DNA from 3 places in the Effusibacillus consociatus genome. Region 3 is predicted to be linked to each of the others. Evidence: riboswitches for the same ligand, from Rfam matches in the RefSeq annotation. Region 3 holds a riboswitch; each other region holds the start of a gene.
The links. A riboswitch is a leader RNA that binds a small molecule or an ion and turns the genes downstream of it on or off. The one in region 3 is predicted to bind cobalamin.
Positions count from the first base shown of each region.

Region 1: it holds a riboswitch for cobalamin, as region 3 does, so the genes downstream of both, cobT (nicotinate-nucleotide--dimethylbenzimidazole phosphoribosyltransferase) here and cobK (precorrin-6A reductase) in region 3, are expected to answer to the same signal.
Region 2: it holds a riboswitch for cobalamin, as region 3 does, so the genes downstream of both, ACFO8Q_RS02570 (cobyric acid synthase) here and cobK (precorrin-6A reductase) in region 3, are expected to answer to the same signal.

Region 1 covers NZ_JBHSHC010000022.1:47,278-50,389, reverse strand. The annotation lists gene ACFO8Q_RS03720 (adenosylcobinamide amidohydrolase) at 1-558, opposite strand, end outside; gene cobT (nicotinate-nucleotide--dimethylbenzimidazole phosphoribosyltransferase) at 545-1,606, opposite strand; cobalamin riboswitch at 1,847-2,032, opposite strand; gene ACFO8Q_RS03710 (histidine phosphatase family protein) at 2,077-2,760, shown strand.
Region 2 covers NZ_JBHSHC010000014.1:153,432-156,543, forward strand. The annotation lists gene ACFO8Q_RS02565 (flagellin N-terminal helical domain-containing protein) at 1-1,205, opposite strand, end outside; adenosylcobalamin-variant (AdoCbl-variant) riboswitch at 1,339-1,414, shown strand; gene ACFO8Q_RS02570 (cobyric acid synthase) at 1,507-3,036, shown strand; gene ACFO8Q_RS02575 (cob(I)yrinic acid a,c-diamide adenosyltransferase) at 3,061-3,112, shown strand, end outside.
Region 3 covers NZ_JBHSHC010000157.1:71,976-75,087, forward strand. The annotation lists gene ACFO8Q_RS23375 (long-chain-fatty-acid--CoA ligase) at 1-800, opposite strand, end outside; cobalamin riboswitch at 1,060-1,223, shown strand; gene cobK (precorrin-6A reductase) at 1,433-2,224, shown strand; gene ACFO8Q_RS23385 (cob(I)yrinic acid a,c-diamide adenosyltransferase) at 2,199-2,798, shown strand; gene bluB (5,6-dimethylbenzimidazole synthase) at 2,795-3,112, shown strand, end outside.

The DNA of each region.
Region 1 (3,112 bases), on a different contig from region 3:
GGGACACCGGATTCCCCGTTCATAGAAAATTGCCGTTTTCACTTCCGTCACTGTCGCTATCGCATTCACCATGGCAGCATCCGTCATTGTCCCGTCAATCAACACAACCATGTTAATCGTTCCGAGGGGATAAGGGAACGGATTTAAAGCGGAAGTCTGCTCTTGTCCCAGGTAGGATGGCCAAGTCCCTGCCCGCCATGCGTTGCCGCTCCCCGCCGTAACCACCGCAACTACAAGCAGGGGAGAGTCGGGCTCGGAACCAACTGACTCAAATGCGACGACGCCATTTTTCACATCCACAGCAGTCATCAGCCCGATTGATTGGTCCGGCAGCCCCAGTTCCCGGATTTCACGTTTTAAATCTTCTGCCGGATCGCTGCATCGATATCCTTTATGTACGGTCAGATTCAAAATCGAACGGATGTCGTCCTGACGCCCTCCCCGATAAACTGCCGAACTAAGGGTTCGAAGGGGAACCTCGCTTTTAATGACCAATCGTTTGTCATACCTTTCAAGCGTCACGTCGGGGAGCAGTAGTTGTGAATCAAGAAGCTGCATCGGCGACTCCCGCTTCCGCAAAGGTAGCCATTTCCCGAAGCACTCGTGCAGCCGCTTGCACCACAGGCAATGCCAATGCAGCCCCGGAGCCTTCACCCAAGCGCATCGAGAAATCAAACAACGGCTGCAGTTCCAATGCTTCCAAGACAATACGATGGCCCGGTTCAACCGATTGGTGGGATCCGAACAAATAAGAACGGACCAACGGTTCGATTTTGGCGGCTGCCAGTGCTGCCGCGCTTGTGATAAAGCCGTCAACAACCACCGGAATCCGGTGGGCCGCACAAGACAGGATCAGACCTGCCAGACCGCAAATTTCAAGACCACCCACTTTTGCCAATACATCGATCGGGTCTGTTGGATTCGGGGAATTCACCCGGATCGCCTTCTGAATGGTCTCAATCTTGTGCTGAACCCCTTGACTGGAGAGGCCCGTGCCTACCCCGACCACTTCCTGGACGGGTCTTCCTGTCAAAACCGCCGTGATAGCCGCGCTGGCTGTTGTATTGCCGATCCCCATCTCTCCGAGCGCAACCATTTTGTAACCGGCCTGATGGAGTTGGCTTCCCATTTCCCATCCGACCTGCAGGGCTTTCTCCGCCTCTTCTCTGGTCATCGCCGGTCCTTTTGCCATATTGTCTGTGCCGTAACGAACTTTCTTCACCCACAGGCGATTCGAAGTTTCCGAGGGCACTGGAATATCCGATTTCACACCCACATCCACCACATGGACATCGGCGTTCGCATTTCGGGCCAACGCGTTAATCGCTGCTCCTCCAGCGAGAAAGTTCAACACCATCTGAACCGTCACTTCGGAGGGGAATGCGGATACTCCCTCTTCTGTCACCCCATGATCCCCCGCCATCAAAACCACGGCACACGGGGTGACGGTTGGGATCGTTTCCCCTTGAATCCCCGCCAGCCGGATTCCGATTTCTTCCAACAGTCCGAGACTTCCCTGCGGTTTTGTGAGCTGGTCATGCCGTTCACTTGCGAGTTTGATCGCTTCTTGATTGAGTTCTTCAATTCCAATCGGTAACTTCCACATAGTTAGTACCTCCAGCTTCGAATATGATTCCCTATATCGCGTCCACCCGGATTGGGTTCTCGGATCCCCATCAATACGGCGGACACCCGGACTGACGCTCTTCGGGTCCCCATTAAAGTACTCGGATTATGCTACAAAGGCTTGCATCACTTTAATGGGTATAATAGTTACTCCCCCCAGTCCGAAGACCAGGGGGAGGTATGCACATACGCGTACCAGCCCCTTTTTCCTCGAAAAGCGGCCTTCTCACACTCACAGGCAGGTTTCCTGGCTCGAGTTCATGATCTTCGTTCGTCTTCCCGCGATGTTCTCACGGTGACCAGTGAACGAGACTCCCTCTTACAGTGGCGGGACCGCACCGGATTCGCACCGGATTTCCGCTATTATCCGTTTCTATGAAACGGCACCTGTGAGTATAATAGGATTATTGAAAATATGTATAGTTCCATCATGCACTATAGGGGGCTGGAATGACAAGGATAATTTTGGTTCGACACGGAATTACGGATCACAACCTGGAATATCGGCTTTCCGGCTGGACAGATGCACCTCTTAATGAAGTGGGAGTTCAACAAGCGGAATGCGTGGCCGATCGGTTAGAACAACTGGTTCGAGAGGACAATCAAGTAGATGGTATCTACGCAAGCCCATTGCAGCGGGCCGCCCAAACCGCCGAGATCATTGCAAACCGCCTCGGGCTGTCTGTCACATGTCGGGATGAGCTGAAAGAAATGAATTTTGGAGTCTATGATGGAGTCCCCATCACCGAGTTATATGAGACGCACAAAGAAATGGTCGATCGTGCATTAAATCCCGGCGATGATGAGTTCGGGTGGGAAGGAGGGGAAACCCGGGCTGAACTCTATCATCGAATTGAGCAGGCAATCCGAAGGATTGCAGACAATCATCCGGAACAGACTGTGGTGATCGTCACACATGCGGGCGCTATAGCGTATTTCATCACGGGCCTGCTTGATAAGCCATTATCACACTGGAACGAATATCATGTCGCGAACTGCAGCCTGACAACGGTATTGTGGAAGGACGGAAGGTTTGAACTGGAAACCCACAATGAAACCTCCCATGTTCCGAAAGAAAAATTCGCCCAGTTGATTGAAGAGGCGAAAAACCGGTTGGGCATGAAGGCGGTGTGAGAAAAAATCCGCCCTATGGGAGTCTGGGACCCCTTTAAGAACTGTCAGTACGGGTCCTTTTTTTAATGTGGACGGGCATTAACGGATTTTCAAGTCTTTATATGCATACTTTGGAGCCGTGACGTCTGCAAAATCGCAGAATAGGCCCCCGAAAATCTCTTATTCTGAAAATCGACGCTGGAATTAGGGAAATAAGACCGTCAAAAACCTCTATTTCACCTCTATGTATGTTCCAATCCTGTAGTATAAACTTCCCCTATCCAAATCCCGGCCGGTACGAGCGAATACGTACTGAACCGTTTATGGAGTGGGGCCACTTTTCCAAAATGAAAAAACCACTCGAAAGCTCGAG
Region 2 (3,112 bases), on a different contig from region 3:
GCATCCTCAATCCTGGAAACGGAGCTTGCATGATTCAGATTGAGGGTGTCGAGAACATCGTACCGGTGCTGTAGGCGATTCTGATAAATTCCGTATTTGGTCCGTTCCGAACTGACCGTATTCATTGCTTGGTCAATCTTCCCGATCGCATTCGGATCGGTTGCAATCAGGTTCCGGATCCCTAGAGCTTCCGCTGTAACATAGGATAGCTCCAAAGGAAGCGCATCGCCTGTAGTTGACCCGGTTTGAATCGTTACTTTTCCGGTTGATCCGGGAGTTCCCGGGACAGGAGGAGTGCCGGGTGTGCCTGGAATCGTAACTGTCTCCGTATATTGATAAGCAATGGTAAGTTCGATGCGATAAGCCTTCTTTTTTTCCGGATTGACCAGCCGCACTTGCCAATCGCCGGTTATGGGACTGATAAATGTCATGGTTTCAGGGTTGCTCTTCTCCCCATTAAAAGTAACGGAGGAAGCGCTGGCACTGCTGACGGTGCCCGCTTTTCCGTTGCTAAAATATCCTCCGTCATTCAGACCGAACTTTTCTCCAATAGGGGAAATGACATGCAAATCGGGACCGTTATCCGGTCCTTTCCCCCACATGGGTGTGAAAGCAGCGGTAATGGTGAAGTTTCCGTCCGCAGCCCTGACCGGTATGTTGTAATTGGGTACAACGAATTGATCCGAATTTGGATTCAGATCGAACGATGTCTGGAAAGTTGGCGATTGTCTGACAATGATTTCCGTTCTGGGGGGAGTTCCCGGTGTTCCAGGGGACGCGGGAGTCCCTTCAATCCAAGAAGAAAGCAAAGAGATCCCGTTAAAGGTGGTTCCTTTACCGATGGAATCGATCGATTCGATCAGTTGATCGATTTCTTGCTGCGCATGGAGCCGATCATTCTCCGAAAGAGTACCGTTTTGGACAAGAACCAGCAGTTCCCTGATTCGCAGCAGTTGCTCCTGAATGCTCTGGAGTCCGGCTTCGGCCGTTTGAGCTAGGGAAACTGCATCCAAAATATTTCTCTGAGCCTGTTGGTTTCCTCGGATTTGCGTGTGAAAACGCACGGAAATAGCCAGCCCGGAAGGATCATCGGCGGCAGTCTGAATTCTCTTCCCCGATGAAAGCCTGGATACTGCATGAGTGTGTTCATTCCATGCAAAGCGTAAGTTTTGATACGCATGCTGAATTGAATTGAGATAAATCATTGTTTAAATCCCCCTATTTCCCCAATAAATAGATTATCATTTAAACCTAATTAAATCGATCGGATATTTTGTCTAATAATGTCGATTGTGTTTTCTGTTGGCAGAATTCGCCTCATCAGGTAAACTGAATCATAAGTGAACCAAATTAGGGAACCGGGTGGAATTCCCGGGCGGTCGCGCCACTGTATAGCCAGACCCCTATTTTGCATTACGGTCATTGCCCTCGCGATTTGGGGTAGTGGAGATGAGTGACATCCCCCTATTCGCGAAGCAGGCAGATGAAGCGAAAGGGGATTTTTAATTGACTTTGACTGTAATGGTGCAAGGGACTGCGAGTGATGTCGGGAAAAGCCTGCTCTGCACTGCGTTGTGCCGAATTTTTGCAAGAAAAGGGTTTCGGGTGGCGCCCTTCAAGTCACAGAACATGGCACTGAACTCCTATGTCACACAAGACGGAAAAGAGATTGGCCGGGCCCAGGGAGTGCAAGCGGAGGCGGCCGGAGTTCCGGCTACAGTTGACATGAATCCGATTCTCTTGAAGCCCAAGGGTGACATGACCGCGCAGGTGGTCGTGAGAGGCGTGCCGATTGGGGATATGTCAGCCATCAAATACCGTACGGAGTACATTCCGACCGCATTGCGTATGATTGAGGAATCTCTTGATCGGCTTCGCAATCAATATGACGTCATCGTGATAGAAGGGGCGGGAAGTCCGGCAGAGATCAACTTGAAAGAACGTGACATTGCCAATATGAAAGTGGCGGAAGTGGCGAATGCTCCCGTAGTACTGGTTGCGGACATCGATCGTGGCGGTGTGTTTGCCTCCATTGTCGGAACACTGGAACTGCTCGATGCACAGGAACGCGCGCGGGTGAAGGGGATTGTTATTAACAAGTTTCGGGGAGATATCAGACTTCTTGAATCAGGCCTGACCTGGATTGAGCAGCGGACCGGAATTCCTGTTTTAGGGGTGGTGCCCTACCAACGGGACCTTTATATTGAAAGCGAAGACTCGGTCGTGCTTGATCAATTGTCCTCGGCTGCTGCTGTGAATGAGGTGGACGTGGCGGTTATCCGTTTCCCGCATATCTCGAACTTCACGGATGTCGATCCCCTCCGTTATGAACCGGACGTGTCCATCCGTTTCGTATCTGCACCTGATCAGTTGGGGAAGCCGGATTTAATAATTTTGCCCGGTACCAAGAACACGATCGAAGACTTATTGTGGTTGCAAAAAAAGGGACTGGCAGCCCGCATCGAATCTCTGGCGGATACAGCACGAATTCTCGGAATCTGCGGCGGTTATCAAATGCTCGGCAGCAAACTGTATGATCCGGATCTGGTCGAGTCCAACATTCCGGAAGTAGAGGGTCTCGGATTGTTGGATGTAAGAACCAGGTATCTTTCGGCGAAAACAACCGTTCAGGTGAAGGGGCGGGTGTTGGAGCTGCCTGACGAGGCTTCCGAACTGTCCGGAATACCCATTGAAGGGTACGAGATTCACATGGGGCAGTCGGAACGGGGAAACATGCAGCCTTTTGCCCAACTGCTGGCAGCGGGTGGTGAAAAAGAGGATGGTGCAGTCAACGGGCACGGCACTGTAATCGGGACTTATCTGCACGGGATTTTGCACAATGATCTGTATAGGCGAACGTTCCTCGACACAATCCGGATGAAAAAAGGCCTTGCTCCAATCGGTGCGACAACCTCAAACCATCGACGACGCCAAGAAGCGTTTGATCAGTGGGCGGATACGGTGGAAAGAGCCATCAACGTTGAACTGCTTTTCTCGATCATGCAAGAATATAAATGTGAGTGGAATTATAATTAGTCGATGCCAAGGGGGAATCTGCGGATGAAAATATATACCCGCACAGGAGATAAAGGTATGACGGGCGTCATCGGCG
Region 3 (3,112 bases):
ATCGTCGGTCTTGTTTCCCTGATTGTATTCAAGGTTTCTTCCAGATCAAAACGCGGCAGGATGACCAACTGAGAGCCACCCACGATGCCGGCGTTCATTGCCACTGTCATTCCATACACATGGAAGAGCGGAAGAACTACCAGAAAACGATCCTGTTCCTTCTGTTCTCCCCCCATCACGACATATGTTTGATAAGCATTGACAGCAATATTCCGATGGGTCAGCATAGCGCCCTTGGACCGACCGGTCGTTCCGCCGGTATACTGCAAAACCGCTACATCCTCCGGTGAAATTTCCACTTGGGAGGTTGGTATGGGTGCTCCAGCAACGAAAGCTTCAAACCCTACCGCATCCCCCTCATAAACCGTACCGGTTGGCGGCAAATCGACAACGATTTTCTTCACCAGATTCGCAGAACTTGGTGCTCCTGCGACCTTTGGCAACAGCGGGGCAAACACCACCATTGCTTTGGTCCCCGAGTCACTCAGAAAATAGTCGATCTCTCGCTCTACCGACATCGGGTTGAGCTGGACCACAATTCCGCCCGCCAGCAAAATCCCGTAATAGGCTACGACGTACTGAGGACAGTTTGGGAGCATAATGGCCACCCGGTCTCCCTTTTCGATTCCAAGTCCGGATAACCCGGCAGCAAAACGATTCGCATATACCCAAAGTGTTTGATAATCCAATTCCAGTCCCTTAAAGTGAATGGCGGTTCGTACAGGAAACCGCTTACAAGCTTGTTCCAAAAATCCTGGCAAAGTAAGATTGAGCAGATTTTGTTCTTCAGTCGTGGTCATTTGCCTCTCCCCCAAAAAATATTGGCCTGCCTCATGATATGATAACAAGACCAAATGAATGAATATTCATTCATTTGAAGAGTGAAAATAAATACTCAGGTTATCTATCGAATTTAATTTTATAATATTTTGTAAAACATCTCAATATCGAAAGCCGAAACAACTAACCGCTTTCCTTCCCCGTGAAATTTTTGGGATCGGCAGGATTTTAAGCAACCGTTCCGAATACATGGATATGGAGTTCGGACTAATGAACAATTGGATATTTTCGGGAACAGGAAAAAGGGAAGTTTGGTGCAAATCCAACGCGGTCCCGCCACTGTAACGAGGAGTCCTGTATGGAAGCCACTGAGCATATGCTTGGGAAGGGAGTACAGGATGAAGATTCGAAGCCAGGAGACCTGCCTGTTCCAGCGGCACCGTAATGTCGCGTCGCACGACGCGCTGTACCTACGGGAGATAGGGAGGTGTCACACGGGACTGTTTCTTTGTCTGCATGGTCTTGGTGTGTCCTTCCCCTCCCTGGCGAGGGGTTTATTATTGTTTAATAATTATGGGGCCCCCAAAAAGTACTCGGAATTCCCGTTGAAACGTTTTCTTCACTTTTTGGGGTGTCATTGGGGGTATGATCAATGATTTTCTTCTTGGCGGGCACGAGCGACGCCCGCGAATTGGCGATTGAACTGCGATCCGCGGGATATTCGCTGCTCACTTCGGTAGTCACGGAATCAGCTGCGGAATCTTTAAGGGAAGCGGGACTTGCGGTTTCTGTGGGACGCAAAACGACGGAGGAAATGGTTGAAATGCTGCAGCGGGAAAAGATAATCGCCGTTGTCGATGCCAGTCATCCGTTTGCCGAAATCGCTTCGCAAAATGCAATGCAGGCAGCCAATTTCACGGGAATTCCTTATTTCCGTTATGAACGTCCCGGTACGATTTTGTCGGATCATCCTCTGATTACGTATGTCCGGGATTATCGGGAGGCTGCCGAAGCCGCTTTGGAACGGAAAGGAACCATTTTTTTGACAACAGGTTCCAAGACACTCCACATATTTGCCGAAATTCTCAACGGCATAGATGGAATCCGCATGATTGCCCGCATGCTCCCCACGGAGGACAACATGCGCAAGTGTTCTGAACTTGGGATCCCGCAAAAGAATATAGTGGCAATGCAGGGCCCTTTTTCCGAAGACCTGAATGTCGCTTTCTATCGTCATTATAATGTAACCACCGTGATCACCAAAGAATCGGGTGCAGAGGGATCTGTCAAAGAAAAGGTGAAAGCTGCCTTGGACAACGGCATCCGGGTGATCGTGATTTGCCGGCCGGGAATCGACTACGGGCGGGTGTATGAATCTGTCAAAGATGTGATTGAATCATTAAAGGAGGCAATTCCGGATGAGCATTTACACACGCAGCGGTGATCAAGGAACGACAGCTCTTGTCGGGGATCGACGCAGCAAAGATGATTTACGGGTTGACGCTTACGGCACCGTAGATGAAGCGAATTCTTTCGTTGGCGATGCATTGGCATTACTTGAAGAGTGGCCGGTCGATCTGCGGGATATGGCGGATGTTTTGGATGACGTCCAGCAGGAACTGTTTGATGTTGGGAGCGATTTGGCAACGGTCGGAGAGGTTCGTCCGTACAAAGTGACAGCCGAAATGGTGGATCGTCTTGAACCATTGATCGATCAGTATATGCAGCAAGCCGTGCCGGTAAAAAAATTTATTGTGCCCGGAGGTTCACGTCCTGCCGCCAAGCTTCACGTCTGCCGTACGGTAACCCGTAGAGCGGAACGGCGGGTGGTCGCTCTGTCCAAAACGGAATCGATCAATCCGGAATGCTTGCGTTATTTGAACCGGCTGTCTGACCTGTTTTTCGCGATGGCCCGTGCCGCCAACGCACGCTGCGGACGTTTCGACCGGGAATACATTCGTTCCCGCAATGTTTTCCGGCATGCAATGGGCAAAGGCAAGGAGGCAGATTCCCAATGAACCGCCACGCTTTTACCGATCAAGAACGCGCTGCCGTCTACAAAGCCATCTATGAAAGGCGTGATATCCGTTCTTTCCTGCCTGATCCGCTTGATGAAGATGCGGTTGCCCGGATCCTGGATGCCGGACACCATGCCCCTTCCGTCGGGTTCATGCAGCCGTGGAACTTTATTTTGATTCGTTCGCAGGAAGTGAAGCAACGCTTACGAGACGCGGTAGATCGGGAAAGAGTCGCCGCCTCCCTGCATTTCGAAGACAACCGTCAAGATCTTTACCTGAAACTAAAGGTGGAAGGAATTCTTCAGGCACCGTTA